4 regions of the Bradyrhizobium sp. LeoA1Lang genome follow, and region 1 is predicted to be linked to each of the others. Evidence: predicted binding sites of a transcription regulator. Region 1 holds the regulator's gene; each other region holds the start of a gene.

Region 1 (7,807 bases):
ATGACGCCGCCTTCTTCGCAAGCCTGCGGCAGTCGCTCGGCATCGGCATCTCCGACGCCCAGTTCCTGGAAGGCTGGAACGCGATCTTCGCCGGCGAGATGCCGGGAATCGCCGCGCACCTGGCGCGCGCCAAGACGCGCCTGCCGCTTTATGCTTTCTCGAACACCAATCCGCCCCATATCGAGCATTTCTCGACAGCCTATTCGGACGTGCTCGGCCACTTCCGCCAGATCTTCTTCTCGTCGACGATCGGGCTACGGAAACCCGACGCGGAAGCCTATGATTACGTCGTCAAGGCGATCGGCGCGCCGGCCTCGCGCATCGTGTTCTTCGACGATTCCACCGAGAACATCCGCGGCGCACGGGCGGCGGGTCTCACAGCCATTCACGTCACATCGTCAGATGATGTGACGAACGCGCTTCTCGCGCTCGGAATTTAGGAGTTGCCCGTGGCCCTGATGCCGGTCGCCGATGCGCTAGCCGCGGTCCTCGCCGGCGCGGAACCATTGCCGGAAGAGATGGTCGCGCTCGATGCCGCCTATCACCGCACGCTCGCCCGTGACGTCGCAGCAAAGCGTACTCAGCCGCCACTGGCGATGTCGGCGATGGATGGCTATGCGGTGCGATCCGCCGATGCCGCCGATCTCAGCGCGCGGCTGAAGGTGATCGGCGAAGTCGCCGCGGGCCGGCCGTTCGATCGGGAACTTGGTCCGCGGGAAGCGGCACGGATCTTCACCGGCGGCGTCATTCCCGCCGGCGCCGATGCCGTCGTGATCCAGGAAGACACCCGGGTCGATGGCGATCACATCACCATCACCGAAGCTGCCATCGCCGGGCGGCATATCCGTCCCGCCGGCGTCGATTTCCGTGAAGGCGACGTGCTGCTCAGGCGCGGAAGCCGGCTGACCGACCGCGCGCTGTCGCTGGCGGCGGCGTCGATGAACTATCCGGAACTTCCCGTGCGGCGCCGGCCGAAGGTGGCCGTGCTCGCGACCGGCGACGAACTGGTGATGCCGGGCACCTCTCCGGGCCCGGGCCAGATCGTCTATTCCAACGGCTATGCGCTGCGGGCGCTGGCGCGCGCGGAAGGCGCTGAAGCGATCGATCTGGGGGTCGCCGCCGACACGGTTGCCGCCACCACCGAGGGCATCCGCCGCGCGCATGCCGCGGGCGCCGACATCCTCATCACCACCGGCGGCGCCTCGGTCGGCGACCACGACCTCGTAAAGCCGTCGCTCGAGGCCGAGGGCGTCACCATGGCGTTCTGGAAGATAGCGATGCGGCCCGGCAAGCCGATGATGCATGGCCGACTCGGTGCGATGCGGGTGATCGGCCTGCCCGGCAATCCGGTGTCGTCCTATGTCTGCGCCTACCTGTTCCTGGTGCCGTTGATTCGTGCCCTCCTCGGCCGCTCGGCGATTCATCACGTCATGGAAAGCGCCCTGCTCGGCCGCGATCTCGCTCCCAATGATCAGCGCGAAGATTATCTCCGCGCGCTTCTCGAAGAGCGCGACGACGGCACGCTGATCGCAACGCCAGTCACCAAGCAGGACAGTTCGCTGCTTGGGAATCTCACTGCGGCGCAGGCACTTGTGATCCGTCCGCCATTCGCGCCGGCTGCCGCAAAAGGCGCGTCTTGCGACATTCTCCGATTGCCTGAATGACGCCGCGACCAGCACCTACTGGAGCAGCATCTCTGATCGCGTTCACCAGAAATTAAGTGGTTGCGGAACACATATCGAACATATAGTGTCCGTTCATGATTTGTTTCGAAACTCGCTGTCTACGAATGGGAGTGCGTGACTCCCGAGATCAGCTCTTCACAAGTCTCGGATCGAACGACGCTACCAACCGGGGGAATGCTCGCGATGCTTACGCGCAAACAGTATGAACTTCTGCGTTTCATCAACGAACGGCTGAAAGAGGCCGGCGTGCCTCCTTCCTTCGACGAGATGAAGGACGCACTCGACCTGCGCTCGAAGTCCGGCATCCACCGCCTGATCACGGCGCTAGAGGAACGGGGCTTCATCCGCCGCCTGCCGAACCGCGCCCGCGCGATCGAGGTGATCAAACTGCCTGAGCTCTCGGCCGCCGGCAACGGCCGCCGCGGCTTCACGCCGAGCGTCATTGAGGGCACGCTCGGCAAGCGCACGACCAGCGCGGCCGTGGCCGAGGACGATGGCAACCGTCCCGTTGCTGTTCCCGTGATGGGCCGGATCGCGGCGGGTACGCCGATCGAGGCGCTGCAGACCCGCAGCCACACCATCAGCGTGCCGCCCGACATGCTCGGCTCCGGCGAGCATTATGCGCTCGAGGTGCGCGGCGATTCCATGGTGGAGGCCGGCATCCTCGACGGCGACATGGCGCTGATCCAGCGCAACGACACCGCCAACACCGGCGACATAGTGGTGGCGCTGATCGATGAGGAGGAAGCGACGCTGAAGCGCTTCCGTCGCCGCGGCGCGTCAATCGCGCTTGAGCCTGCCAATGCGGCTTACGAAGTCCGCATCCTGCCGCCGAACCGGGTGCGGATCCAGGGCAAGCTGATCGGGCTTTATCGCAAGTACTGAGCGGCCGGCGACGCAGCAGCTCGTCCGGTACTTTGGTGGGTGCTCTGCCCTCAAGGACACTGACAAGAGCTGCTTAGAATGATTAGAATAAGGCCCCCGGTAAGTTCGCCGGGGCACTCTCGGTGCAAGGAGATGTGCGGCGGCGCCTCGCTATCGTGTTTGTGAACGGTGAGAGGGCGCGGGCCGTACAAATGCCAAGAACGGAGCAGAGGCTTATTAGTTATCGTCCACTCTGATAGAGGCCTGCGCCTCTCCCAGGCCCGGGTCGGCTATCTCGAATGAGGAGCAATCCGATGTGTGACTATAGCCTGCACGCCGTGGCGACGCGTCCCGCCCAGGTTGGAGAGACGCTTATCACCACCACCTTCCGCGGCACCTCGACCCGCGGCTTCGCTTCGGAAAGCGATCCGACGGTCGCAGTCTGCATGCTTCCCGGGACCGAACTCGCGTTCGCCGATAACGTCCGTTACGACAATCGCTGGATCTGGACCAAGACGACCGGCTTCCGTGTCGGCAAGTTCAACCAGATCGATCCGCATATTCGGGATCGTCATCACGACGCGATCGAATTCCCCGATGGCAGCCATGTGCTGGTGACCCAGCTCTGCGAAGGGCAGCGGGCGACCGTGCTGCAATTGCCAGTGACGCATCATGTTGCAGAGCCGGCACCGAAGGCGGTCGAGCAGCGCCCCGCGCCGAACCCGCTGTTCATCGGCTGACAGCTTCCGGCAGCGTGCGCCGCCGGTCTCGGCCGGCGGAGCGTTGCCGCGAGTGAAAAGCAAAGTGTTTTGAGCGGCCCCGGAGGTCATCCGGGGGCGCATGTGATTTTGTGTTGAACGGACGCTTTATTCGCCAAGGGGGCGTGATCGGTGGTCACCAAGATCACGTGGCAAAGAGCCGGACGAGTGGCTGAGCCCGGCCGATACATGTTCAGGTTCGGCTGGCTCACCGTCGCAGCGGAAGATCTCGCGATCTGGGAGCGATTTCCGGATGCGACCTTCACGCTTGTGCAAATGCCGTCGCATTCGGGCGGCCCGGATGAGTTTCGGCTCGGCGCCTTCGAGCTAGCGGCCAACGCCGGCGGAGATTGAACGGGGCGCTCAGTCTTCCGACTGCAGGTCGGATTCGGACGGGGTCGCATCGATGGCGCGCGGCACGGGTGCCCCCTGGATCCGGATCGTGGTCTCGACCTCGCCTTCGCCTGACATCGCAGGCGACCACGGCCGGTCGAGGCCGGCGGGCCTGACCGCGTCGATGACGAAGCCGTTCCGGTTCCGCCTTAGCGCCAGCCCGCCCTGCCGCCGCAGCCGCTCGGCATCGATGACCGCCGCCGCGCAGCCTGGCGGCACCGGCCGTGCGGTCACGATCAGCACCGCCCGCTCGCAATCGTCCGCGAGCGCCTCGGATCGCTGGGTGAGCGCGATGAACGCGCCACCGGCCGCAGAGGTCACGCAGCCGCTCTCATCGCAGGACACGCCCTCGGTCAGCGACGAATCGCCCGCGGTGCGGGCATCGGCATCCGCGGCCAGCCACTCCTTGGCGAGAAACGCATCCTTCGCAGTCCGCATCAGGTGCAGCCGCCCGTCACCGCCGCGGACGGCGACATTGCGGCCGTCGCCGGAAATCAGGATGTCCGGTTGCGGCGCCCCCACCGCCCAGACCACCGCAATGAGAAGCACGGCCGCGCCGACGAAGCGCAGCGGCGTGCGCAACAGCCCGAGCAGGATGACGCCCAGGCTCGCGGCGATCAGCGGGCCGATCCCGAACGCACTGACGTGGCCGACCGCGCCCGGCAGCGCGGCGACTCCCTGCGCGACCACGATCATCCAATCGATTCCAGTGCCCATGATCGCCCAGAACACACCGTCGAAACCGAACGGCATCGCCAGCAGGCCAAGCAGGCCGGCCGGCATCACCAACGCCGACACCACCGGCATCGCCGCGAGGTTGGCGAGCACGCCAAAGGGCGCCACCCGGTGGAAATGAAAAGCGGCATAGGGCGTGGTCGCCAGCCCCGCCACCAACGACGCCAGCAGCAGCATCGCGACCTCACGCCCGCCCCACAGCGCGATCCGCGCGGTCGTGGAATGGTCTGGCGCGGCAAACAGATGCGGCATGCCGATCTGCACCAGCGCCACCAACCCGAGCGTCGCCGCAAACGACATCTGGAAGCTTGGATGCACCAGCGCCTCCGGCGCGATCGCGAGCACGATCATGGCCGCGACCGCGAGCGTCCGGAACGTCACCGCGCGGCGGTCGACCATGACGGCGATCAGCACCACTGCGGTCATGAGGAACGAGCGCTGCGTCGCGACCTCCGCACCCGACAGCAGAAGATAGAAGGCGGCCGCCACGAGCGCCGCCGCGGCAGACCATTTCTTGATCGGAAAGCCCACGGTGAGCACCGGAAACAGCGCAAGCAGCGCGCGAACCGCGAAGAAGACCACGCCCGCGACCACGGCCATGTGGTAGCCCGAGATCGACAGCACGTGCCCGAGCCCCGAGATGAACATCGCATCATTCACCGGCTCGGAGATCGCATCGCGCCGGCCGGTCAGGAGTGCGGTCGCGATCGCGCGATTGTCGCCTTCGAGCACGTTGCGGATCCGCGCATCGATCGCATCGCGCATGCCCTGCATGAAGGCCGCATAGCGCAGCGTAAATCCGCGGCCTTCCGGCGGCGCGGTCGTCTTGATGGCGCCGAGTACGAAACCGGACGCGCCGATGCCCTGGAAATAGAGATCGCGGCCAAAATCGTAGCTCCCGGGCCGCAGAGGAGCGAGCGGCGGCTGCAGCCGCGCCTTCAATTCGACGAAGCTGCCGACTTCGGGGGCAGTGCCCTTCTTCACCGACAGCCGAACGCGCTCAAGTTTCGGCGTGCCGCGCTGGCTTTCGATGCTTGCGACGCGCAGCACGAAACGGTCGGTGCGCTCGCGGATGTCACGCGTCTCGACAAATCCGGTGAGTGACACCGAGAACATCGGCCGCGCCAGCACGCCATGCGCGACCCGCGCGGTTCGCCAGGTGGCAACGGCAAAACCCGCCGCAACGGCGGCAATCATGACGGCGACAGCGAACGCCTGCCGTCGCCTGAGCAGGAACGCGACAGCGCACAGCGCGATCGCGACGATGACCGCGACCGACAGCACCGGCTCATGGTCGGCGGCGAAGTAGAGCGCGATGCCGCTGCCGAACGCGACCGGCACCCAGGGCAGAAGCCGTCCGGCGCCCGCTTCGGCGCGGGCCCACTGGCGCAACGTCTCGACGATTGGCGGCCAGGCGCCGACGCCGATCGGGGCATACCCACCCGCCGGCGCCACCGCCTCGCGCGGCGGCCAGGTGCCGGCATAGCCGCGCCTGCCGCCCGGCGTCCTGCCCTCGTCCGACATCCTGCGCCCTGGACTACCCCTGTTTCCGCAAAGCTACCGGAAGCGGGTATCCACGGGATAGCGGAACAGATGCGAACGTCGTGCCGGTACGCTTCCGATCCCGGCGCTGGTGTCTTCAGCCGGCTTCAACCCCGACTGCGCCGAAAGTCTCATAAGGCCGCAGTCCCATTGAGGATTAGACTGTGGCTGCGCCTCCGCCCGGACAGACGGGATGAGGCAGTGGTGGCTCGCGGTTCGAAGACCGCTGGAGCCCTTCTCAGGTGGTTCAAGGCTTCCCTGAGACCGGCGTTGCGGACGCAACTTGCAAATCAAGCTTGTAGCGTCGCGCATCACGCGTACTCCGCGAGCGAATAGAGCGCTGAAAAACGCGAGGAGAAGTCATTGAACTAATGGGAGCAGCACATGGCAATTCAGGTACCGAGCGATTTTCGCCGCGTGATTGTTGCCGCGTCGGTCGGAAACATCATCGAATGGTATGACTTCTATATCTTTGGCAGCCTGGCCGCCGTTCTGTCGGTCAAGTTCTTCGAACAATCCCACCCCGTCGCAGCCCTGCTGAGCACGATCGCCCTGTTCACTGCAGGGTTCCTGATCCGTCCGCTCGGAGCATTCCTCTTTGGATGGATGGGCGACCGGGTCGGCCGCAAATATACGTTTCTCATCACGCTCACCGGAATGGGACTGGGAACGGGCGCGATCGGCCTGATCCCGACCTATCAGTCGATCGGTCTCACCGCCGCGTTCGTGCTGTTCGGGCTACGCATGATCCAGGGCCTGTGCCTGGGTGGCGAATATGGCGGCGCCATCACCTATGTTGCCGAGCATGTGCCCGACGATAGACGCGGCTACTACACCGGCTGGCTCCAGACCTCGCCGACGCTCGGGATCGTGGTGTCGCTGGCCGTGATCATTCTGACCCGGATCTATTTCGGCGATCAGGCCTTCAACGAATGGGGATGGCGCGTTCCGTTCCTGCTCTCATTCCTGCTGGTGGCCATCGCCATCTACATCCGCCTCCAGCTCCAGGAGACGCCGATCTTCCAGGAGATCAAGGCCCGTGGGCAGATGACCAGGAACCCCTGGAAGGAAGCGTTCCTTAGCTCGAACATCAAATACATCGGAATCGCCATCATCGTCCTGATCGGACAGGGCGTAGTCTGGTACAGCGGACAGTTCTGGGCGCTGTACTTCCTGCAGCAGGTCTCCAAGGTGGACGCTCTGACCTCGGCCTACATCGTCGGGGCCGCGCTGCTACTTGCGACGCCGAGCCTGATCTTCTTTGGCTGGCTGTCGGACCTGATCGGCCGCAAGCCGGTGATCCTGGGAGGCATGCTGCTTGCCGCGATCACCTACTATCCGCTGTATCTGTGGCTCGGAACGGTCACGCAGCCCGGAAACATCAACTATCCGATCGCAGTCTTCATCATCTTCATCCTCGTCTGTTACGTCGGGATGGTGTACGGGCCGGTCGGCGCGTTCCTGGCCGAATTCTTCCCCAGCAGGATCCGCTACACATCGGTATCGGTGCCGTATCACATCGGCAACGGCTGGGGCGGCGGCCTGGTGCCGTTCATTACCTCGGCGGCTTTCGCCGCCACCGGCAGCGTCGGCTACGCGCTGATCTATCCGATCGTAGTTCCCGCGGTCTGCTTCGTGCTCGCCGTTTTCCTGATGCCCGAGACACGCAAGATCAGCATCTGGCAACCGATAGAGCCTAAGACAGCGTCGTGATCGAATAGCCTTGGTGCGGGGCCGTGAAGCCCTGCGCTCCGCACAATTCCCGCCCCCCGGCCGCCACCAGACGGCGGTCGGTGCAAGGCCCGTTCGACTCCGTTCTCAGCCGGCGCG
Region 2 (7,807 bases), on a different contig from region 1:
CAGCACCACATCCGGCATCGCCTCGCGCTTCAGTTCGATCACGACGCGGAAACCTTCGCGATCGGATTCGTCGCGCAGGTCGGAAATCCCCTCGATCTTCTTCTCGCGGATCAGCTCGCCGATCCGCTCGACCATGTTCGCCTTGTTAACCTGGTACGGGATCTCCGTGATGATGATCGCCTCGCGATCCTTTCGCAGGGTATCGATCGCGACCTTGCCGCGCATCACGATCGAACCGCGGCCGAGATGATAGGATGCTCGGATACCCGCTCGACCGAGGATGATGCCGCCGGTGGGGAAATCCGGCCCCGGAATGATGTTGATGAGTTCGTCGATGGTGAGCGCCGGATTGTCGATCAGCGCCACACAGGCGTCGACGACCTCGCCGAGATTGTGCGGCGGGATGTTGGTGGCCATGCCGACGGCGATGCCGCCCGCGCCATTGACCAGCAGGTTCGGAAACCGCGTCGGCAAGACCGACGGCTCTTGCTCAGAGTTGTCGTAGTTGGCCTGGAAGTCGACCGTGTCCTTCTCGATGTCCGCCAGCACAGCCTCTGCCGCCCGCGTCAGGCGCGCTTCGGTGTATCGGTAGGCTGCCGGCGGATCACCGTCGACCGAGCCGAAATTGCCCTGGCCGTCGATCAGCGGCACGCGCATCGAAAAATCCTGCGCCATGCGCACCATGGCGTCGTAAATCGACTGGTCCCCGTGCGGGTGATACTTACCGATGACGTCGCCGACCACGCGCGCGGACTTGACGTACTTCTTGTCCGGCGTGTGCCCCTGGTCGTACATCGAATACAGGATGCGGCGGTGGACCGGCTTCAGCCCGTCGCGCGCATCGGGGAGCGCCCGCGCCACGATCACGCTCATGGCGTAGTCGAGGTAGGACTTCTTCATCTCGTCGAGGATGGAAACGGGACGAATGTCGGAGGGCCCCGACGGCTCGCCGGGCTTGTCGTCTTCAGGTTCTGACAAAGGGGGAATCCGGGTCGGTTCTACTGTAGAATCATATAGCGTATCAGGGGCTCGATCACCACCCCGGAACGGTCTAGGCGACCGGTTTTTCCCTTCGTTTTTTCATAGACTTACGGGCTTGACGGGCGCGCCGCGGGAACGCCCTGGCGGGGTGCGGCAAGGGCGCCGTCCCAGGTAAGGAGACTGCCGGCGGGCCGTCGGCGGCGCCTGCATCACTCCGCCCTGTCGGTTAGATCGATTTCCTCACAGTTCACATCAACCGGAACCACGAGGAACCCGGCCACGACACATCGAGCAACATCAATTGCTTGAGGCTTATATCCTGCAATCATTGAAGAGGATAAGTTCGACGCAAGCCGTATCGCGCGAGGGAGATTTTTCATCCTCACGCGATCTTTCCGGCAACGTACCACGCGATCAGAACGGGATATCGTCGTCCATGTCGTTGTTGCGGGCGCCGGCCGGCACGGCGCGGCGTGGCGCGGAACTCGAGGGGCCGCTGACGCCGAAATCGCCGCCACCGCCGCCCATGTCGTCGGAGAAGCTGCCGCCACCGCCCTTGCCGTCCAGCATCGTGAGGTTGGAGTTGAAGCCCTGCAGCACCACTTCGGTCGAATATTTCTCGACCCCGCTCTGATCGGTCCATTTCCGGGTCTGGAGCTGGCCCTCGACATACACCTTGGCGCCCTTCTTCAGATATTGCTCGGCGACCTTGGCGAGGCCTTCATTGAAGATGACGACACGGTGCCACTCGGTCTTTTCCTTGCGCTCGCCGGTGGCCCGGTCGCGCCAGGCCTCGGAGGTCGCGACGCTCAGATTGGCGATCGGACGACCGTCCTGGGTCCGCCGGATTTCCGGGTCCTTGCCGAGATTGCCCACCAGAATGACCTTATTTACGCTTCCCGCCATCGCCGCTCTCCACTCGATCACTGGGCCGGCCGGTTGCACGGCGGCCACATTCAGTCTTCGCTAACCACATCTTACATTGCTGACGGACCCTATACGCTCGCCGACACCGTCGGGCGCAGCCATTCCCCATCCATCCCGCATTTATCCACATATAGCACCAGCCGCGCCACTGTTCCAGTTTTGTTCCTTACAACTTGCCGTAAACATGGTGACATTGTGGCCCAATTTTGGTGCGGCGGGAATGGAACCCGAGACCGACCCTCGGGTTCCAGAAAACATCAAACAAATCATTAACTTATGTTATCCGCACTTCGCCCCTAACTGTTGCGTTTGGGCGACGGTATTTCCGGTTGAATCGGGGTATGCTTAAAACGACGGCGCGGCGCTCGCGTCTTTAATACCGTAACGCTTCGGGACCCAATTGAAGCGAACAAAGGCTGGAGAGCTACGATGAAGAAGTTTTTGCTTGGAACGGTTGCCTTGGTTGCGCTGGCTGCGCCGGCCTCGGCTGCCGATCTTGCCGCACGTCCCTATGTGAAGGCCCCGCCGGCGCCGGTCGCAGTCGTCTACGACTGGACCGGGTTCTATATCGGCGGCAACGGCGGCTGGGGAACGAGCCGCAACCGCTGGGACGTCCTTGGTTTCAGTGACGGCTCCCATAACGCCGACGGCGGCACTGCTGGTGGTCAGATCGGCTATCGCTGGCAGATGGGCACCTGGGTGTTCGGCGTCGAAGGCCAGGGCAACTGGGCCGACTTCAAGGGCAGCAACATCAGCCTGCTGACGGGCATCGACACCAACGAGACGAGGGTCGACGCCTTCGGCCTGATCACCGGCCAGATCGGCTATGCCGCCAACAATGTGCTGTTCTATGTCAAGGGCGGCGCGGCCGTGGTCGCCGATCGCTACCGCGTGCGTGACGCCTTCACCGGTTTCCCGATCACCAACGACATCAACGACACCCGCTGGGGAGCCTCGGTTGGCGCTGGCATCGAATACGGCTTCGCGCCGAACTGGTCGGTCGGCGCCGAGTACAATCACATCTTCCTGGGCAATCGCTCCTACGATTTCATCAACAATGGCTTCGCCGGCCCGGCCGGCAGCCTCTTCGCCACCGAGAATATCAAGCAGGACATCGACCTCGTCACCGTCCGCGTGAACTACAAGTTCGGCTTCGGCGGCGCTCCGCTCATCGGGCGGTACTGATCGCGCGATCGGATATCAATCTTAAGAAAAGGCCGGCCTTGCGCCGGCCTTTTTGTTTGCGTGTCGTTAGTTCCGAGCCGCTCATCTGCGAAGCTCCGCTTGCGCGAGCATCCTCTTGCTGCCAGCTACTGCCAAATCTGCACGCAAGAAATGCGACCTGAAAACAAATCGTTGATGATTCGTCCTGAGTACTGGAAATCATCACTCGTTCTTCCTATGTTCCGGCATCACCCCATCGGCGCCGTGGTACGGATTTCCGCCGACGCGCGCCCATAACGTGGCGCGCTTACAAGCGCCTGGAAATGCCGATATGGATGAAGTGCTCAGGGCGAAGCGCCAACCGACCGCCGGCTCCTCAACGCGTGCCATCACGATCCGCGGCGCGCGGGAGAACAACCTCAAGAACATCGACGTCGAGATTCCGCGCGACAGGCTGGTCGTGTTCACCGGCCTGTCCGGCTCCGGCAAGTCCTCGCTCGCCTTCGACACCATCTATGCCGAAGGCCAGCGCCGCTATGTCGAATCGCTCTCGGCCTATGCCCGCCAGTTCCTGGAGATGATGCAGAAGCCGGACGTCGACCAGATCGACGGCCTCTCGCCCGCCATCTCCATCGAGCAGAAGACCACCTCGAAGAATCCGCGCTCCACCGTCGGCACTGTCACCGAGATCTACGACTACATGCGCCTGCTCTGGGCCCGCGTCGGCGTGCCCTATTCGCCGGCCACGGGGCTGCCGATCGAGAGCCAGACCGTCTCGCAGATGGTCGACCGCGTGCTGGCGCTGCCCGAAGGCACCCGCCTCTATCTGCTGGCGCCGGTCGTGCGCGGCCGCAAGGGCGAATACAGGAAGGAGCTCGCCGAATATCTCAAGAAGGGTTTCCAGCGCGTCAAGATCGACGGCACCTTCCATGAGCTCGCCGAAGCGCCGACCCTCGACAAGAAGTTTCCGCACGACATCGATGTCGTCGTCGACCGCATCGTGGTGCGCCCCGACATCGGCCAGCGGCTCGCGGAGAGTTTCGAGACCGCGCTCAAGCTCGCCGAAGGCCTCGCCGTGATCGAATTCGCCGATGCCCCGGCGGCGGCACCGGTGGAGGAAAAGAAGAAGACCGCAAAGATCCACGACAAGAGCGGACCCGAGCGCATCCTGTTCTCGGAAAAGTTCGCCTGCCCGGTCTCCGGCTTCACCATCCCCGAGATCGAGCCGCGGCTGTTCTCGTTCAACAATCCTTATGGCGCCTGCCCCGCCTGCGGCGGCCTCGGCGTCGAGCAGCATGTCGACGAGGACCTCGTCATTCCCGACAAGGATCTGTCCTTGCGCAAGGGCGCGATCGCACCGTGGGCCAAGTCCTCCTCGCCCTATTACCTGCAGACGCTGACCGCGCTCGGCAAGCACTACAAGTTCACGCTCGACACCAAGTGGAAGGACCTGGCGAAAAAGACGCAAAACGCGATCCTGCACGGCTCCGGCGACGACGAGATCAAGTTCTCCTATGAGGACGGCGTCCGCTCCTATGACACCAAGAAGCCGTTCGAAGGCGTGATCACCAATATCAACCGCCGCTACCGCGAGACCGAGAGCGAATGGGCGCGCGAAGAGCTGGCGAAGTACTTCACCGATATCCCCTGCGCCGCCTGCAACGGCCATCGCCTCAAGCCGGAAGCGCTGTGCGTCAAGATCGGGGGCAAGCATATCGGCGAGATCTCCGAGCTCTCGGTGAAGCGCGCCGGCGAGTGGTTCGAGAGCGTGCCGGAAGCACTGAACACGCAGCAGAACGAGATCGCCGCCCGCGTCCTGAAGGAGATCCGCGAGCGGTTGACCTTCCTGCTCGACGTCGGCCTCAACTATCTCACGCTGTCCCGCTCCTCCGGGACATTGTCCGGCGGTGAAAGCCAGCGCATCCGCCTGGCTTCCCAGATCGGCTCGGGTCTCACAGGCGTGCTCTATGTGCTGGACGAGCCCTCGATCGGCCTGCATCAGCGCGACAACGCACGCCTCCTGGATACGCTGAAGCGGCTGCGCGACCTCGGCAACACCGTGGTCGTGGTCGAGCATGACGAGGACGCGATCCGGCTGGCCGATTACGTGCTCGACATCGGCCCCGGCGCCGGCATGCATGGCGGCCATATCGTCGCCCAGGGCACGCCATCAGACATCATGCGCAATCCGAAATCGCTGACCGGCAAATATCTCACCGGCGAGCTTTCGGTGCCGATCCCCGACCGGCGGCCGCCGAACCATCGCCGCACCATCAAGGTCGTCAACGCGCGCGGCAATAACCTGAAGAACGTCACGGCGGAGATTCCGCTGGGGCTGTTCACCTGCATCACCGGCGTCTCCGGCGGCGGCAAGTCGACGCTCCTGATCGACACGCTCTACAAGGCGATCGCCCGCAAGCTCAACAATGCGAGCGAAGCCGCCGCGCCCCACGACCGCATCGAGGGCCTTGAGCATATCGACAAGATCATCGACATCGACCAGTCGCCGATCGGCCGCACCCCGCGCTCCAACCCCGCGACCTACACCGGCGCCTTCACGCCGATCCGCGAATGGTTCGCCGGCCTGCCCGAGGCCAAGGCGCGCGGCTACGAGCCCGGCCGCTTCTCGTTCAACGTCAAGGGCGGCCGTTGCGAGGCCTGCCAGGGCGACGGCGTCATCAAGATCGAGATGCACTTCCTGCCCGACGTCTACGTCACCTGCGACGTCTGCAAGGGCAAGCGCTACAACCGCGAGACGCTGGAGGTGCTGTTCAAGGGCAAGTCGATCGCCGACGTGCTCGACATGACCGTGGAAGAAGCCGCCGAATTCTTCAAGGCGGTGCCGCGCGTGCGCGAAACCTTCCAGACCCTGCACCGCGTCGGCCTCGACTACATCCACGTCGGCCAGCAGGCGACCACGCTGTCCGGCGGTGAAGCCCAGCGCGTCAAGCTGGCAAAGGAGCTGTCAAAGCGCGCCACCGGCCGCACGCTCTACATCCTGGACGAGCCCACCACCGGCCTGCACTTCCACGACGTCGCAAAACTCCTGGAGGTGCTGCACGAGCTGGTCGCCCAGGGCAACACGGTCGTCGTCATCGAGCACAACCTCGAAGTCATCAAGACCGCAGACTGGGTGATCGACCTCGGCCCCGAAGGCGGCGACGGCGGCGGCGAAATCGTCGCCTGGGGCCCGCCGGAGGATATTGCGAAAGCGCCCCGGAGCTACACGGGCCAGTTCTTGGCGCCGGTGCTGAAGAAGGCGAACAGCAAGCCGAGGAAGAGCAGCGCGAGCGAGGCGGCGGAGTGAGGTTGGAGCTCACTTGCTCAGTTCATCTTACGTTGCCGAAGACAAAATTGGATTCCAGGGCGGTATTGATGACTAGGACCATCGTACTGGGAAATGAGTATGATGATAATCTTCGAAGCATTCTCGCACACGTGATGCGCAATTTGGGTGCAAGACCGCTCGGTGCTGATTGGTCGGTCGTTGGCTCTCAAGAAGTGACCACCGCAAGATTGGAACTGCGGGGAAAGATAGTCGACGTGGAATCTGAGACCTACGTTGGGCTGTCAATAACTGGCGATGAAAATGACATGGATGAGATCGCGACTCTAGTCTCAGTGCGCAGGACAGAATAGCGACGCATGTTCCCCGGCTCCTCCATATGGCGCCGCTCTCCTGAACCATACTTTGCCGCGTTTTTCAGTTCATCCCTTTACGGCAGCGCTGTCGGGCGGATTAGCGAATCGTAATTCACCCTCTCGCTGCCGACGCACCACATCCACGTGGCGAGCAGGCGCGCTGTCGGACGGCGAAGTAAACCGTCAAGCGGCGGAGTGAGCGGTTTTCCGGTGGATCAGTCTGCCGCAGCAAAATGGGCCATCTGGTCTGCGTGTGCCTTCACGAAGGACGGGCGGGCCGTGGCGCGCGCGACATAGTCACGACAGGCTGAAAATCCCGCCAGCCCGTCGAAACGATCGACAAGGCGCAGCACATCCGCCATGAGTATGTCGGCGACGGAGAAGGACCCCGCCAGCCATTCGCGTCCTGCCAACACCGGCTCCATGTGTTGGAGCCGGGCCTTGAGGAATTCGTCCAAACGCTTCCATCCCGGCGTATCACCGGTGTCGCCCGAGAACGCGAATATGGACCAGGGCAGGCTCGCCATCTCGACTGAATTGAGCGCTGCGAACGCCCATTTCACAGCCTCGCTGCGACCGCGCGGATCAGCAGGCATCAGCGCATCGCTACGCTCGCCGAGATGGAGCAGGATCGCACCGCTCTCGAAGATCGAGATGTCTCCATCGGTCAGCCACGGAACCTGGCCGAAGGGCTGGTGCGCGAAATGTTCGGCATTCCGAGGGCGAAATGGCACGCTCTGGACGCGATAGGGCAAGGCGGCCTCTTCCAGTGCCCAACGCACACGTATGTCACGCACATAACCCCGCGGCGTCTCGGGAACCCAATCGAAGGTGGTCAGAATCAGGTCGACCATTCGGCATCTCCATGTCCTGGTTCACAACAAAGGACGGTCGAACGGCTCGCGCGCCGACATCGCTGAGAACTTTTTTCGTCACCGCGGAAAGAGGGCTTGAGTTGCCGACACTAATCGTCTTGCGAGGTCCGGTTTACGCGGCAGAGGCAAATCGGTCGCGACCTTGATCTAGCGCAATGCCACGATGATTTGAGCGTCTACCTTTCTATGATGGTTCACCCCTGTGGATCACCGCAATG
Region 3 (7,807 bases), on a different contig from region 1:
ATGGAAGTTCGGGATGTCGTAGGGTGCATCGACCGCGGCGTCGACCGCGTCGATGTCGATGCCCTTCTGGAACGCCGGCGGCAGCCAGCGTGCCAGCACCGCCGAGCCGGCGACCTTGTATTTCCATGCCGCCACCTTGCCATCGACCAACGTCGCGGTGACGGTGTCGCGATAAACAGGGCGATAGACGTCGTGCTGGATGTCCTCCTCGCGGGTCCACACCACCTTCACAGGGTAATCGACCTGCTTGGCGATCCTCACCGCGGCAACGACCATGTCCGGCTCCAGCTTGCGGCCGAAGCCGCCGCCGAGCAGGTGGTTGTTGACTATCACCTTCTCGACCGGAAGGCCGGCGGCCTTCGCTGCTTCCGACTGCACCCGGCTCACGATCTGCGTGCCGGTCCAGACCTCGCAAGAATCCGGCTTGACATGGACGGTGGCGTTGATCGGCTCCATCGACGCATGCGCCAGGAACGGCATCTCGAAGCTGGCTTCGAACTTGTCACCGGTCGCAAGCCCCTTGGCGATGTCGCCGACCGATTTCGCAACCGCGCCGTCCTTCTCGCTGGCGGCGCGCAGATGCTGCCAGATTTCCTTCGAGCCGATCTTGGCGTTCGGCCCTTCGTCCCATTCGATCTTGAGCGCTTCGAGGCCCTTCTTCGCCGCCCACATGTGATCGCCGATCACGGCGACCATATCGTCGAGCACCACGATCTTGCGCACACCGGGGACTTTCGTCGCGGCGGTATCGTCGACCTTGGCGACCTTGCCGCCGAACACCGGGCAGGCGGCGACGGTCGCAAACTTCATGTCCGGCAGCAGCGCATCGATGCCATAGACAGCCTTGCCGTTGACCTTCTCCGGCGTATCCAGCCGCTTCAAGGGCTGGCCGATATAGACGAAATCCTTGGGGTCCTTGAGCGGGACGTCCTTTGGCGGCGTCTGGCCCTGCGCGGCGAGCGCCAGCGCGCCATAGCCGAGCTTGCGGCCGCTGGCGGCATGGGTGACCTCGCCCTTGGACGCCGTGCAGCTTGCAGGATCGACCTGCCATTCCGCGGCCGCGGCCTGCACCAGCATGGCGCGCGCAGTGGCGCCAGCGGTGCGCAACGGCTTCCACCAGGCGCGGATCGAGTTGGAGTTGCCGGTCACCTGCAGGCCGAAGGTGGGGTTGCCGTAGAGCTTGTCGTTCGGCGGCGCGTGCAGCAGTGCGACCTTGGTCCAATCGGCATCGAGCTCCTCGGCGAGGACCATCGAAATCGAGGTGTAGGTGCCCTGGCCCATCTCGACCTGCGGCATGATCAGCGTGGTATTGCCGGTCTCGTCGATGCGGATGAACGCATTCGGCGCGAACTTGCCCGCGGTTACATCAGGCGGCTGCACCGGCTCGTTCATGGCATAGCTCGCCGCGCGCAGCGGCAGATGGAAAGCGAGCAAAAAGCCTGTGGTGAGCCCACCGGTGAGGAACGCGCGGCGCGAGACGCCGTCCGCGCTGTTTCTTTGGCGGAGTTTCTCTGCTGTCAGCATGATGAGCCTCCTACGACTGGCGGCCGGAAGCGGCTTGCTTGATCGCCTCGCGGATCCGTACATAGGTGCCGCAGCGGCAGATGTTGCCGGCCATCGCCGCATCGATATCGGAATCGTCGGGGTTCGGCGTCGCGGCCAAGAGCGCGGCTGCCGCCATGATCTGGCCCGACTGGCAATAGCCGCACTGGATCACTTCGAGATCGAGCCAGGCCTTCTGCACCTTCTCGCCGGCAGGCGAATTGCCGACCGCCTCGATCGTGGTCACCGCGCGGTCGCGCACCGCGCTCACCGGCAACACGCAGGAGCGCACCGCCTTGCCGTCGATATGCACCGTGCAGGCGCCGCATTGCGCGATGCCGCAGCCGAACTTGGTGCCGGTCATGCCTAAGATGTCACGCAGCACCCAGAGCAGCGGCATTTCGGGCGGCGCATCGAAGGATTTCTGTTCGCCATTGATGGTGAGTATCGTTGCCATAAGCATACCCCAAATTCAGCGGCCGCGGACAGCGGACGCGTCAACGAAACCGTATCGCATCGCGACGAGCTAGGAAGCGAAGACATATTCCGCAATTGCTAATTCGCGCTGACGATACATAAAATGACGGTCGTCATCACATAATCGCGTGCGTCATTCTAGGGGATGGAGGCGACAATCGATCCGGGCCGCACGAAAGAACCGTGCGTTTTGAAAAGACTGCGTGAAGTTCCGGGCAGTGCAGTGACTGCCCAGAAAAGCGGCCGTCAGAGCTTGTACGCCGTGCGGAAGCCGCCCCAGTGCCGGCCCCGTACGCGGACCGGCACGTCGATCTCGCGCATCATCACCATGTGGCCATTGCCCATGTCGCGGGCGTAGCTCTGGATCAGGTAGGCGCGCTGGTTGCGCCCGGCGGCGAGCCCGGCCGCGTCGTTGAAGATGCGGCGGTTGCGGCTATTGGCGGTGTTGTAGGCGACATCGCCCGGCCGCTGCGGGTGCGAATAGATCTTGTTGTGCACCGGCAGATAGCCGTTGCGGTCAATCATGGCGCAGAACGCCAGCCGCGGATCCTTGGCGAGGAAAGCCTCCTGGAACGGCGGCAGCGCGCGGTCGGCCCAGTCCAATATTCTTGTGCGGTACTGCACCGGATTGGTGCCGGACATCTCGACATAGTCGGTGTCGAACATGTCCTCGATCGTGATGGCGCTGCTCGCGATCCCGTTCTCGAAAATCCTGGTCAGCGCCACGCCGGCTTCCATCGCGCGCATCACGAACTCGGTGTTCTCGTCGCGGATCGCCCACAATTTGTCTTCGATCTTTTCGAGCAGCCCCAAGGTCAGCGCCTCGAAGCGCGCCTGCGCGCCGGCCTTGGTCTTGTCGGCGATCCGGATCTTGACCGCGCCGACATCTTCAAGCGTGGCGGCAAGGCTCTGGTGCAGTTGCAGCCGTTCGGCCTCCGGTCCTGAGATCAGGATGCCGTCCATGGATATCTCATAGACCGGCGCGGTGATGATGCTGCCGCGCGCTTGCATCTCGAGCTTGAGGCTACAGGGCAGCCGCTCGCCCTTGCGCGGGTCCTCGCGCTCGCCCTGCCGCAGCAGCACCGCGCAGCGCGATTTCAGCTTCTGGGCAAAGCTGGTCACCGCCCGGCCGGCCTGGGCGACGTCCTTGCCATGCGCTTCGGCCTCCCTGGTCGCATGATCGATCTCCGCGGCGCCGTCGCCGACCGCGACGATGAAGCTCGAGGCGGAGGCGGCATTCTGCGCGATCTCGCCGGTGGTCTTGCGCTGCTCGGTCACCGCGCCGCGGACATGCTCGAACACCGGGCGGATCGCCTCGATCGACTGCGCGATGCGGTGCACGGCATCGGCCGAGCCGGCGGCATCCCTCTGCAGCGCCTCGATCTTCCTGGTGATCTCTTCGGTTGCGCCCTGGGTCTGCACCGCCAGCGCCTTCACTTCGGTCGCAACCACCGCAAATCCCTTGCCGGCGGCGCCGGCGCGCGCGGCCTCGATGGTCGAGTTGAGGGCGAGCAGGGTGGTCTGCCGCGCGATCTGCGCGATCAGGTTGACGACATTGCCGATCGCGGCGGAGGATTCGCGGAGGCGGTCGACATTGGCGCGGGCTTCGCGCGCCGCGGCTCCGGCCTCGTCGGCGAGCCGGCCGGCGTCGCGGACCTGCGCGCCGATCCCTTGCGCCGAATCGGTGAACTTGTCGGCGGCCCGCGAGAAGGTCTCGGCCGTGGTCTGCGCCGCGTTGGTGCGGCCGGTCAGCGCATCCGTGCGCTCGCGGATGGTGGCAAGCGTCGCCGCGGTCGCCTCGGCCCCGCCGGCCACCGATTGGGCGGCGCGCTCGAGCTGCCGGATCATGCCGCCGAGCTCGAGTTCGAGCAGTTCCAGGATCTCCTGGGCCGAGCCGGTATCGGGGGAGGTGTTATCCTCTGGCGCTGGCACCGTTGCGGCCGGAACTTTCGGTTCGACAGCCGCCATCGGCTCCGACACTCGCTGGCGAAACAAACCGAACGCCGCCATTGGGGTTCTCTTGCAAGTTGAAACGGACTGTCAGATTCTCTCATTCGTAGGTGAAGTCGTGGTTAACGGCTGCCTGATTTTCCGGCAGGCGGCACGGCCGGCATGCCAGATCACGCCGCAAGTCTTTGATTTTGGCCTGTCGGGGGCCTATAACGCCGCGCCTCATCCCCTTTTTCGAAAGACGATTCCCAAGGGACCTCGCATGGCCGGCCATTCCCAATTCAAGAACATCATGCACCGCAAGGGCCGGCAGGATGCCCAGAAGTCGAAGCTGTTCGGCAAACTGGCCCGCGAAATCACCGTCGCGGCCAAGCTCGGCACCCCCGACCCCGCCATGAACCCCCGGCTGCGCGCCGCGATCGTTGCCGCGCGGGCGGAAAACATGCCGAAGGACAATATCGAGCGCGCCATCAAGAAGGCTGCCGGTAACGAGGGCGAGAATTATGACGAGATCCGCTACGAGGGCTATGGCCCCGGCGGCGTCGCCGTGATCGTCGAGGCCCTGACCGACAACCGCAACCGCGCCGCCTCCGACATCCGCTCGTACTTCACGAAGTCCGGCGGCAATCTCGGCGAAACCGGCTCGGTCGCCTTCATGTTCGACCGCACCGGCATCATCGAATATGACCACAAGGTCGCCTCTGACGACGCGATGCTGGATGCCGCGATCGAAGCCGGCGCCGACGACGTGGTGTCGAGCGAAAGCGGCCACGAGGTCTACGCTTCGCAGGAATCCTTCCGCGAGGTCGCCAAGGCGCTGGAAGGGAAATTCGGCGAGCCGCGCAAGGCGGCGCTGACCTGGAAGCCGCAAAACACCATCGCCGTCGACGACGAGACCGGCGAGAAGCTGTTGAAGCTGATCGACCTGTTGAACGAGCACGACGACGTGCAGAACGTCTTCGCCAATTTCGAGATCTCGGACGCCCTGATGGCGAAGATGGGCGGCTAGGCCCATCTCTCGTGAAGCCGTCATGGCCGGGCTTGTCCCGGCCATCCACGCGTTTCCGCGCGTGCTGAAGGACGTGGATGCCCGGGACAAGCCCGGGCATGACGGGGTGGGTGTGGTCGTCGCTTTCCCCGTGCATGACCTCCCCGTTTGTGTTTCGTTCTCGAAACGCAGCGGTTATCACTACCCCATGACAGTCCAGCCGATTCGCAAACCCACCCGCATCCTCGGCATCGATCCGGGCCTCCGCCGCACCGGCTGGGGCGTGATCGAAGTCGAGGGCAATCGGCTGGTTTTCGTCGGCTGCGGCTCGATCGAGCCGTCGGAACGGCTGCCATTGGCGAGCCGGCTGCTCGCGATCCATGAGGGGCTGGCTGCCGTGCTCGGCGACTACAGCCCCGAAGAGGCCGCGGTCGAGCAGACGTTTGTCAACAAGGACGGCGTCGCGACGCTGAAACTCGGCCAGGCCCGCGGCGTCGCCATGCTGGCGCCTGCAATGTTCGGCATCGAGGTCGCCGAATATGCGCCGAACCAGGTCAAGAAAACCGTCGTCGGCGCCGGACACGCCGAGAAGAACCAGATCGCCGTGATGCTGAAGATCCTGCTTCCCAAGGCCGAGCCGCAATCGCCCGACGCCGCCGATGCACTCGCGGTTGCGATCACGCATGCCCATCACCGCCAAAGCACCGCGCTGCGGCTGAGAGTAGCCAGCCTATGATCGGCAAATTGAAAGGCCTCATCGACTCCTACGGCGAGGACTACGTGATCCTCGATGTCGGCGGCGTCGGCTATCAGGTGCATTGCTCGGCGCGTACGCTGCAGGCGCTGCCCTCGCCGGGCGAGGCCGCGGTGCTCTCGATCGAGACCTATGTGCGCGAGGATCAGATCAAGCTGTTCGGCTTCCGCACCGACAACGAGCGCGAATGGTTTCGCCTGTTGCAGACCGTGCAGGGCGTCGGCGCCAAGGTCGCGCTCGCCGTGCTCGGCACGCTGCCGCCTTCCGACCTTGCGAACGCGATCGCGCTGCGTGACAAGGCGGCGGTGGCGCGCACGCCCGGCGTCGGCCCGAAGGTCGCTGAGCGCATCGTCAGCGAGTTGAAGGACAAGGCGCCCGCCTTTGCCAATGTCGATCCCGCCGTGGTCCATCTTGCCGGCGCCATCGACAATGAGCGCGCGCCGCGTCCGGTGACGGACGCGATCTCCGCCCTCGTCAATCTCGGCTACGGCCAGCCGCAAGCCGCCGCCGCCATCGCCGCCGCCTCGCGCAGCGCAGGCGAGCACGCCGAGACCGCGCAACTGATCCGGCTAGGCCTGAAGGAGCTCGCGAAGTGAATGCTCAGACCGTAGGGTGGGCAAAGCGGAGCGTGCCCACCATCAACACTCCGCTCGTCATGGTGGGCACGCTTCCGCCTTCGCTCTTCGAGCTACGGCGGACAAGTCGCTTTGCCCACCCTACGATCGGCACGGAGCCGGAGTCGTGAACCCGCCCTCCCGCATCGTCACGCCCGAGCGTCGTGCCGATGATGTCGGCGACACGGCGCTGCGTCCGCAATCGCTGTCTGAATTCGTCGGCCAGGCGCAGGCGCGCAAGAATCTCTCGATCTTCATCGAGGCCGCACGCAAGCGCGGCGAGGCGCTGGATCACGTACTGTTCGTCGGGCCCCCGGGTCTTGGCAAGACCACGCTGGCGCAGATCGTCGCGCGCGAGCTCGGTGTCGGCTTTCGTGCCACCTCCGGCCCCGTGATTGCGAAAGCCGGCGATCTCGCCGCGCTTCTGACCAATCTGGAAGAGCGCGACGTCCTCTTCATCGACGAAATCCATCGCCTGAGCCCGGCGGTGGAGGAGGTGCTCTATCCCGCGATGGAGGATTTCCAGCTCGACCTCATCATCGGCGAAGGCCCTGCCGCGCGCTCGGTGAAAATCGAGCTTGCAAAGTTCACCCTCGTCGGCGCCACCACGCGCGCCGGCCTGCTCACGAATCCACTGCGCGACCGCTTCGGGATTCCAATCCGGCTGAATTTCTACACCGAGGAGGAGTTGGAGAAGATCGTCACCCGCGGCGCCCGCGTGCTCAACATCGGCATGAGTCCTGACGGTGCCAACGAGATCGCCCGCCGCGCCCGCGGCACGCCGCGCATCGCCGGCCGCCTGCTGCGCCGGGTCCGCGATTTTGCGTCCGCAGCCGACGCCACGTCGGTCGACCGCGCTATTGCCGATCACGCGCTCTCCGCGCTTGAGGTCGATGCCGCCGGCCTGGATGCGATGGACCGCCGCTACCTCAGCACCATCGCGATGAACTATGGCGGCGGGCCGGTCGGGGTCGAGACGATGGCGGCGGCGCTGTCGGAGCCGCGCGATGCGATCGAGGACATCATCGAGCCCTATCTGATCCAGTGCGGCTACCTGCAGCGCACGCCGCGCGGCCGTCTCCTCACCTCGCACGCCTTCCGCCATCTCGGCCTCGCCGAGCCCTCGCGCGATCCCTCGCAGTTCGGCCTGTTCGGCAACGACGACGATTGATTTTGCATTCCCGTAGCCCGGGCGGAGCGAAGCGTAACCCGGGGCCGCTCGTAAACGTTGGCGCAGGAGTCCCGGGTTGCGCTGCGCTCCACCCGGGCTACGGAATCGCGCGTTCACATCCTCGTGCAGGACAACCCCTGACAATCTGCACAAACGCACCGCAATTCCGCTCCAATCGGACCTCATCAACGAGGGGCATCACCGATCATCCCCATGTTCTCACGGCGTCAATTTTTCAGATCCATCGGCGGCCTCACCGCCCTCACTGCATCGACCTCGGCCTATGGCTTTGGCGTCGAGCCGGTATTGCG
Region 4 (7,807 bases), on a different contig from region 1:
ACTTTTTTGCGACCGATCAGCGAGCCTGTTAGACTTAAGCGTAAAGCGGGAACGAAAATCTCACCTTGGCGTTGGCGTCCGCGGGGCAGGATTTCAGATGGCCAAGAAGACCAAACAGCTCGAAAGGGACTACTTCGAGAGCGAGCGAAATTTCCGTCTTTTGGTCAAGGGCGTCACCGACTACGCGCTCTATATGCTGAGCCCACAGGGCATCGTCGCGAACTGGAATGCCGGCGGCGAGCGAATCAAGGGCTACGCGCCCGAGGAAATCATCGGCCAGCACTTCTCGCGCTTTTATACCCCCGAAGATCGGGCGGCGGGCAAGCCGGCGCGGGCCTTGAAGATCGCCGAGGAGACCGGTCACTACGAGGAAGAAGGCTGGCGCGTCCGCAAGGATGGCTCGTTCTTCTGGGCGAGCGTTGTGATCGACCCGATTCGCGATCCTTTCGGCCGCCTGATCGGCTTTGCCAAGATCACCCGCGACATCACGGAGCGACGCGAAGCGCAGCTCAAGCTGGAGCAGATACAGCGGCAGCTTGCGGAATCCCAGAAGATGGACGCGCTCGGCCAACTGACCGGCGGTGTCGCGCACGACTTCAACAATCTCTTGATGATCGTCTCGGGCAATCTGCACAAGATCAAGAAGGAGCTGACGAGCGTGAAGGCCCTGCGCGCGCTGAGTGCGATCGAGACCGCTACTCAACGTGCCGCGTCCCTCACCAGCCAGCTCCTCAGCTTCGCCCGACGACAGAGTGTCAATCCGCGGACCATCGACGTCGATCGCCAGATCACGTCCGTGCGTGAGGTGCTAGCGAGTGCGCTCGGCAGCATGGTGACGTTGCAGATCGATATCCAGCCCGACGTCTGGCCGGTCTTCATCGATCCCACCGAGTTCGAAACCGCCCTCCTCAACCTTGTCATCAACGCCCGCGATGCGATGCCGGAAGGCGGCACCGTCACCGTGTCGGCGCACAATGACTTGGACAAGGATCAGGTTCTGATCTCAGTTGAGGATAGCGGCGCGGGCATTCCACAAGATGTGCTCAGCAAGGTGTTCGATCCCTTTTTCACCACCAAGCCCATCGGCAAGGGAACCGGCCTCGGCCTCTCCCAAGTGCATGGCTTCGTCCACCAGGCCGGCGGGACGATCGAGATCGAGAGCGCACTTGGCAAGGGCACCACGGTCCATCTCCGCCTGCCCCGCAGCAGCGCGGCCGAGCATTACGAACAGGAGAGCGTGAATAAGCAAGCCTCGGCAACCGTCCTGCTGGTCGAGGACAACCCCGCTGTGGCCGACGCGAGCGCCGGGCTGCTCGAGCAACTCGGCTACACCGTCCGCTGGGTGCCTAACGCCGAAACGGCGCTGCAAGAGATCGAGGCTGACGATGTCGACCTCGTGTTCAGCGACATCATCATGCCCGGCAAGATGGACGGACTGAAGCTGGCGCGCGCGATCAGGGAACGAAACCCGACGCTGCCGGTCCTGCTCACGACCGGTTATTCCGATTCCGCCAAGCACGCCAGGATGGATTTTCCAGTCCTCCGCAAGCCCTACCAGCTTCACGAGCTCAGCCGCGAGTTATCCAAGCTGACCGGGCACGACTGACCCCGCGGCGCGGGTCGCCATTTCTTGCCGCCCGCAGGAACCTGCCCGCCTCCAGATCTGTTGTTGCGACAGCCATGGGAAATGCCGCTGGAGCATCGATGGCCAATGACGACCCGCAGGAGACCGCCGAAACGCAGCAAGCTCGCGCACCGGAGGGATTTGGCGGCATGTCGTCCGCTCGTGCTCGACGATTCCAGCTCCGATGAATTGCTGGACGATTGGATGGTCGCCTATCCGGGCACCGAGTTGGTCGCGTCGGCGGCCTGAGCCTGACGAGCTGAAGCCAATTAGCGACCTCGTCAACCAGTCTGGCTCGTGGACGGCCAGCTTCCCCGGACGAGCCGGACCCGTTCGATGCGCCCGCATTCCTCGCAGCGATATTGAATGACGTCCTTGCCATCCTCGCCCGGCGTGCTCCGCTCGAGCCGCATCGTCTTCCTGCAGATGACGCAGGAGATCAGTGTGAGCAGCGGGTTGCGATCGTCATTCATCGTTCCCGTCCGACACAAAACTCTCCGAAGTTAACCTATGTGACGGTTGCGGCGGCCGAAATGGGCCATCTTGTCACCATTCGATGTAGTTATTATTGATGGCCGCCGGGGGCTGAGCTTATGGAACGTAGGCGATCTCCATTGGAGCGACAGGCGGCCGACGCGCTGCGCCGCGCACGCAGGCTCCCCGTCGGCGCCGACCGCAACGATCTTCGCCAGCTTGCAGTCGGACTGCTATGGTTGCACCGCCGTGGCATGGACGCCCTGATCGAAGGTCGCCTCCAGGGTTTTTCCCGGCTGAACCGGCCTCTTTCCGAAACAATCGTCGATTGACGTTCCAAGAATTGACGTTCCAAGAGCGGGAGCATCGTGCGACGCGGCGCAAGACCCTTGCCGCGTTATTGCAAACTCCTCCGCCTACGGCCGATCGGTGCGAGCCATACGGCCGAAAAAAAGTCCGGCGGAAGCTGGCTCCGCCGGATAGTTCTAGGGAGGAGCCTCCACGTGACTCCGGTACACCCTCGCTCATGGCAGTGGTTGCATCCGTGTCAGCCGGCGCCGGTTGGCAACCGTGCATTCACGTCGCCGGCTCAAGCTCCCGCCCGACCCGAAAGCACGGGTCCGCTGGCGAGGCTGGTTGTTGCGCTCAATCCTTCTTCGGTCGCACAACCGGCTGCCGTTTCAGGTGCTCTCTGACGTCGGGCAGCCGTTCGCTGCCGCCGGCAGCTTTCCACTGACCGATCAGCTCAGTCATCTCCGAACGCATCGCAAGCAGCCGGCGCGCCGCTTCCGTGCAATCGTGATCGTGATTGATCTGATCACGGACCACGCCCTCGGCGACGATCATCTCGTCCCGTAACACACTGATCTTACGACGGATTTCATTAATTCTATTATCCATGCCTTGTTAGAACAAAAATAGAACATAAAGTCAAGTCACGGATTTGAGACCATGAGGCAGACCCATGAGGACACCGGTGGCGAAATATGGCGGGGTACGCGAGCGCGCCAGTGCTCAAATGACCCGCGCCCAGGCATTGCGATTGAAGGGCCTTGCGGAGGAGGCCTACCAGCCCAGGCAATACGCGGGGGATCTGAGCTTTGAAGAAGCCGAGCGGCGCATTCAGGCGCTCGAGGCGGAAATTGCGCTGGCGGATTCGTTCTAAAGCATGATCCGGAAGAGTGGACGCCGGTTTTCCGAAAAGATCATGCTCAAACGAAGAGCTAAAGCGGGATGACGATTCGAAGAAAAGTCATCGCGACTTAGCCTGACAGCCCCTCGCCTCCTGTTAACAAATGATATAGCCGGGTGACTTAAGCGTTGGTTGGTCGTTGCCCGGAGCGTCTCTTGCTGGATATCGAAAGGAATTCGCCGCTCCCGTTCCCGCTTGCGTTGACGGACGGGCGGACGATCGCGACCGTTGGCGACGTGGCGGATTTCTTTTCATCGCTCACTGAGGATCAGCGCGAACGCGTTCACTGGCGAACGGCGATCCTGATGCTGAACAATGCGATGAAGGAATCGCGCTATCTGAAGATCGCCACCATCAACCTGCGCTCAGCGCTTGCCTATGACCGCTTGCTGGTGGAGGACGCGTCGTGACCGTGTTCGTACGGTCATGGCCGAATCACGGCCTATTGCGTAAGCAAAGCCTGTTATGGCCGCAAACAAGGTAACGGCGGTACAACAGGGCGGCCCGGGCTGAATTCGCCGCGGCTGCAATCCGGAGGCTGCCTTGGGGGCCAGGCGGCCCGTTTCCTTTCAAAGAAGTTTTGCGCGCACGAATAGCGCGCGCAGCGCATTGGTCGCGGGGATCGCCAGCATCGCGTTGTCGGCGGCTTTCTCCAGCGCGCTGACCGCCTCATCGTGCAGCGTGCGGAATTCCATCCACTCCACCGAGTTCAGATTGGTGATGAAGCGATAGGCCTGGCCGACGGTCGCAATGGTGACCGTCTCGCCGTTCAGCTTGATCTTGAACGTCGCCTTCAGCGGTGTGTCGGAACTCGATACGTCACCCATGACGCGGTTGTGCAACGGGCGTAGCCAAAGTCAATCTAATTCTGTCTCCCGCCCTGGACGTTCATCCCCACAGGCCCGATCTCTGTTAGCTTTCTCCGGGGTGATTCGTGCTCGCGGACAGCAAAGACACATATCTGGATGCGCTCAATCCTACGCAACGGCGCGCCGTGGAGCACGGCGTCGGGCCGGATGGAACCATTGGCGCGCCGCTTCTGGTGATCGCCGGCGCCGGATCAGGCAAGACCAACACGCTGGCTCACCGCGTCGCGCATCTGATCGTCAGCGGTGCTGACCCACGCCGCATCCTCCTGATGACCTTCTCGCGCCGCGCGGCAGCGGAAATGACCAAGCGCGTCGAACGGATCGCCCGCCGCGTGCTTGGCGACAACGCCGGGATCATGACCGATGCCCTCGCCTGGTCCGGCACATTTCACGGCATCGGCGCGCGACTATTGCGGGAATATTCCGAGCGGATCGGGCTCGATCCTGCCTTCACCATCCATGACCGCGAGGATTCCGCCGATCTCATCAACCTTGTCAGGCACGACCTCGGCTTCTCCAAAACCGAGAGTCGTTTCCCGACCAAGGGAACATGCCTTGCGATCTATTCCCGCTGCGTCAATTCCGAGACGCCGATCGAGGGCGTGCTCGGCGCGTTCTATCCCTGGTGCTCGGGTTGGGCGGGCGAACTGAAGCGCCTGTTCGCCGCCTACGTCGACGCCAAGCAGCAGCAGAACGTGCTCGATTATGACGACCTCCTGCTCTATTGGGCGCAGATGGTGACCGATGCTGCGCTTGCCGACGAGATCGGCGGCCGCTTCGACCACGTCATGGTCGACGAATACCAAGACACTAACCGCCTGCAATCATCGATCCTGTTCGCGCTGAAGCCCGGAGGGAACGGACTTACAGTCGTGGGCGATGACGCGCAGTCGATTTATTCGTTCCGTGCCGCCACGGTCCGCAACATCCTGGACTTTCCGGACCAGTTTACGCCGAGGGCGGAGCTCATCACGCTCGATCGCAACTATCGCTCGACCGAGCCGATCCTGTCAGCCGCAAACGGCGTGATTGCGCTGGCCAAGGAGCGCTTCACGAAGAATCTCTGGACCGAGCGAACATCGTCGCGCAAGCCGCAGCTCGTCGCCGTCCGCGACGAGGCCGATCAGGCGCGTTACATCGTCGAGCAGGTCCTGGCGAACCGCGAGGAAGGCGCGTTGCTCAAGCACCAGGCGGTCTTGTTTCGCACTTCCTCGCACAGCGGTCCGCTGGAAGTCGAACTTACCCGCCGCAACATTCCCTTCGTGAAGTTCGGCGGGCTGAAATTCCTCGACGCCGCCCACGTCAAGGACATGCTGGCGCTGTTGCGCTTCGTAGAGAACCCGCGCGACCGCGTCGCCGGTTTTCGCATCCTGCATCTGCTGCCGGGCGTCGGGCCGAGCTCGGCGCAGCGGGTGCTCGACCGCATGGCCGAGGCTGCCGATCCGATTGCCGCACTCTGCACCCTGCCTTCGCCGCCGCGCGCCGGCGAAGACTGGAAGGGATTTGTCCGCGCGATCGAGAACCTCCGCTATTCCGAATGGCCGGTCGATATCGAGCGGGCACGGTTGTGGTATGAGCCGCATCTCGATCGCATCCATGAGGACGCCGAGGTCCGCCGCGCCGACTTGATCCAGCTCGAGCAGATCGCAAGCGGCTACCCGTCGCGCGAACGCTTCCTGACCGAGCTCACGCTTGATCCTCCGGATGCGACCAGCGACCAGGCCGGCCCGCCTTTGCTTGACGAGGACTATCTGATCCTGTCGACGATCCATTCCGCCAAGGGACAGGAGTGGAAGTCGGTCTTCGTGCTCAACGTCGTCGACGGCTGCATGCCATCGGATCTTGGCGCCGGGACCAGCGCCGAGCTGGAAGAGGAACGGCGCCTGCTCTACGTCGCCATGACCCGCGCCAAGGATGATCTGCACCTGATCTTGCCACAGCGCTTCTTCGTGCACGGCCAGAGCGCCAAGGGCGACCGGCACATGTACGCCTCACGCACGCGTTTCATCCCGGAAAGGCTGGTGCCGCTGTTCGAGCGCACCACTTGGCCGATCGCGCGCCCGGCGACCGCCGCGCCGGCAGATCGTGCAGCGCCGGTCGACATCGGCGCCAAGATGCGCGGGATGTGGCGCTAGCCGAGACGGCGATCGGGAACGATCCCTGCGGCGTCACGTTGATGCCAAGTGCAAAACTTTTGCGATGGCTCCCGTGGCGGATGATGAAGCCGCGTCAGAGCCGTCGTCCGATGAGCAGTCGTGAAAACCTTCCCGTGTGCCGTGCTGTTACTTTCTCGAGAAGACCTGCTTGAGGTAGCAGAGTCCATCGTAAGTCAGCCGCGTCTCGCGGGTCTCGCCCTTCGCTACTTCGCCTTCCAGGAACGTCTCGAGCTCCGGAAGCGCGCGCTCGAACTTCTCCGTGATGCCCATCATCACGCAGGTTTCCTTGATGCGTTCGATCGGTTTTTCAAGAACGTCGATTTGAACCATCGCCTTCAAATTCATGATCCCGCGCTTTGTTCCGACCGCCTCGGCGGAAGGCCGCCGCCGGTCTCGGAGAATCATCTGGTGATCACTTAACTAGCCACGAGTCTACTTGCCATGCGTGTCAGCAAGAAGAATGAGCGATCAGACAAGGCGGCGCGGCTGTGGCCTCTGCTCGCTCTGAACTTCTTCATGGCCGACATGCAGTCCGGCATCGGGCCATTCGTCGGCGTCTTCCTGCAGGCGCATGGCTGGGCGAGCGGCTGGATCGGGACCGCGATGACGATAGGCAACGTCGCGGGCATGCTGATCACGACGCCGATCGGCGGCTTCATCGATGCAAGCAGGCACAAGCGCGCCTGGGTGATCGTGCCGGGCGTCGCCGTTGTCATCGCCTCGGCCCTCATTCTCCTCTCGCAGAACTTCTGGGCCGTCGCTGCATCGCAAATCGCGACCTCGCTTGCCGGCGCGGCCATCGTTCCCGCCGTCACCGGCATCACGCTTGGCATCGTCAGGCAGAAGGGCTTCAACCGGCAGAACGGCCGCAACCAGGCCTTCAACCATGCCGGCAACATGGTCGGCGCGGCCGCATCGGGCTATCTCGGCTGGAAATACGGCTACACGGCCGTATTCCTGCTGGCGGCGCTCTTCGGCGCCATTGCGATCGCCTGCGTCCTCTTGATCCCACCAAAGGCCATCGACAACAACGCCGCGCGCGGCACCAAGGAGGATGACCCGGAGAGCCAGCCAAGCGGCTTCACCGTTCTGGCAAGGCACAAGCCGCTGCTCGTCTTCGCATTCGCGCTTGCCGCCTTCCATCTCGGCAATGCCGCGATCATTCCGCTTTATGGATTGGCCGCGGTTGCCGACGGCCACGCCAAGGGCCCGGATTTTGTGGCGACCACGATCGTGATCGCGCAGGCCGTCATGATCGTGACCTCGATCGTCGGCATGCGCGCGGCGGAAAGCCGCAGCTATTGGCCGGTGCTGCTCGCGTCCTTCCTGGTGTTGCCGGTGCGCGGCATCCTGGCGTTCTTCCTCACGGGATGGTGGGGCGTGCTGCCGGTGCAAATTCTTGACGGCATCGGCACCGGCCTGCAGAGCGTCGCGGTCCCCGGAATGGTCGCCCGCTCGCTGAACGGTACCGGCCGCATCAATCTCGGACAGG

Evidence for each region. The regulator LexA, encoded in region 1, represses DNA repair genes until DNA is damaged. The targets are predictions, from matches to a motif close to TGTTCNNNNTGTGTTCNG.
Region 2: uvrA (excinuclease ABC subunit UvrA) is a predicted target of LexA. The motif match lies at 3,300-3,317, and genes of this name have one in related genera.
Region 3: ruvC (crossover junction endodeoxyribonuclease RuvC) is a predicted target of LexA. The motif match lies at 5,123-5,140, and genes of this name have one in related genera.
Region 4: ACZYOF_RS31415 (DUF3072 domain-containing protein) is a predicted target of LexA. The motif match lies at 3,006-3,023, and genes of this name have one in related genera.

The regions. Positions count from the first base shown of each region.
Region 1 is NZ_JBVAPG010000033.1:479-8,285, forward strand. It holds gene ACZYOF_RS13940 (HAD-IA family hydrolase) at 1-440, shown strand, start outside; gene ACZYOF_RS13945 (molybdopterin molybdotransferase MoeA) at 450-1,664, shown strand; gene lexA (transcriptional repressor LexA) at 1,869-2,570, shown strand; gene ACZYOF_RS13955 (hypothetical protein) at 2,864-3,289, shown strand; gene ACZYOF_RS13960 (hypothetical protein) at 3,476-3,661, shown strand; gene ACZYOF_RS13965 (ComEC/Rec2 family competence protein) at 3,671-5,959, opposite strand; gene ACZYOF_RS13970 (MFS transporter) at 6,362-7,690, shown strand; gene ACZYOF_RS13975 (SPW repeat domain-containing protein) at 7,796-7,807, opposite strand, start outside.
Region 2 is NZ_JBVAPG010000169.1:8,100-15,906, forward strand. It holds gene gyrA (DNA gyrase subunit A) at 1-978, opposite strand, end outside; gene ACZYOF_RS35850 (single-stranded DNA-binding protein) at 1,396-1,887, opposite strand; gene ACZYOF_RS35855 (outer membrane protein) at 2,338-3,093, shown strand; gene uvrA (excinuclease ABC subunit UvrA) at 3,404-6,379, shown strand; gene ACZYOF_RS35865 (glutathione S-transferase family protein) at 6,930-7,568, opposite strand; gene ACZYOF_RS35870 (hemerythrin domain-containing protein) at 7,805-7,807, shown strand, end outside.
Region 3 is NZ_JBVAPG010000109.1:13,845-21,651, forward strand. It holds gene ACZYOF_RS29520 (xanthine dehydrogenase family protein molybdopterin-binding subunit) at 1-1,524, opposite strand, end outside; gene ACZYOF_RS29525 ((2Fe-2S)-binding protein) at 1,535-1,999, opposite strand; gene ACZYOF_RS29530 (methyl-accepting chemotaxis protein) at 2,266-4,029, opposite strand; gene ACZYOF_RS29535 (YebC/PmpR family DNA-binding transcriptional regulator) at 4,232-4,978, shown strand; gene ruvC (crossover junction endodeoxyribonuclease RuvC) at 5,166-5,693, shown strand; gene ruvA (Holliday junction branch migration protein RuvA) at 5,690-6,307, shown strand; gene ruvB (Holliday junction branch migration DNA helicase RuvB) at 6,453-7,496, shown strand; gene ACZYOF_RS29555 (metallophosphoesterase) at 7,710-7,807, shown strand, end outside.
Region 4 is NZ_JBVAPG010000123.1:16,654-24,460, reverse strand. It holds gene ACZYOF_RS31440 (ATP-binding protein) at 98-1,606, shown strand; gene ACZYOF_RS31435 (hypothetical protein) at 1,712-1,873, shown strand; gene ACZYOF_RS31430 (hypothetical protein) at 1,906-2,097, opposite strand; gene ACZYOF_RS31425 (hypothetical protein) at 2,239-2,430, shown strand; gene ACZYOF_RS31420 (hypothetical protein) at 2,744-2,944, opposite strand; gene ACZYOF_RS31415 (DUF3072 domain-containing protein) at 3,075-3,263, shown strand; gene ACZYOF_RS31410 (hypothetical protein) at 3,446-3,700, shown strand; gene ACZYOF_RS31405 (hypothetical protein) at 3,860-4,117, opposite strand; gene ACZYOF_RS31400 (ATP-dependent helicase) at 4,225-6,294, shown strand; gene ACZYOF_RS31395 (hypothetical protein) at 6,442-6,720, opposite strand; gene ACZYOF_RS31390 (MFS transporter) at 6,757-7,807, shown strand, end outside.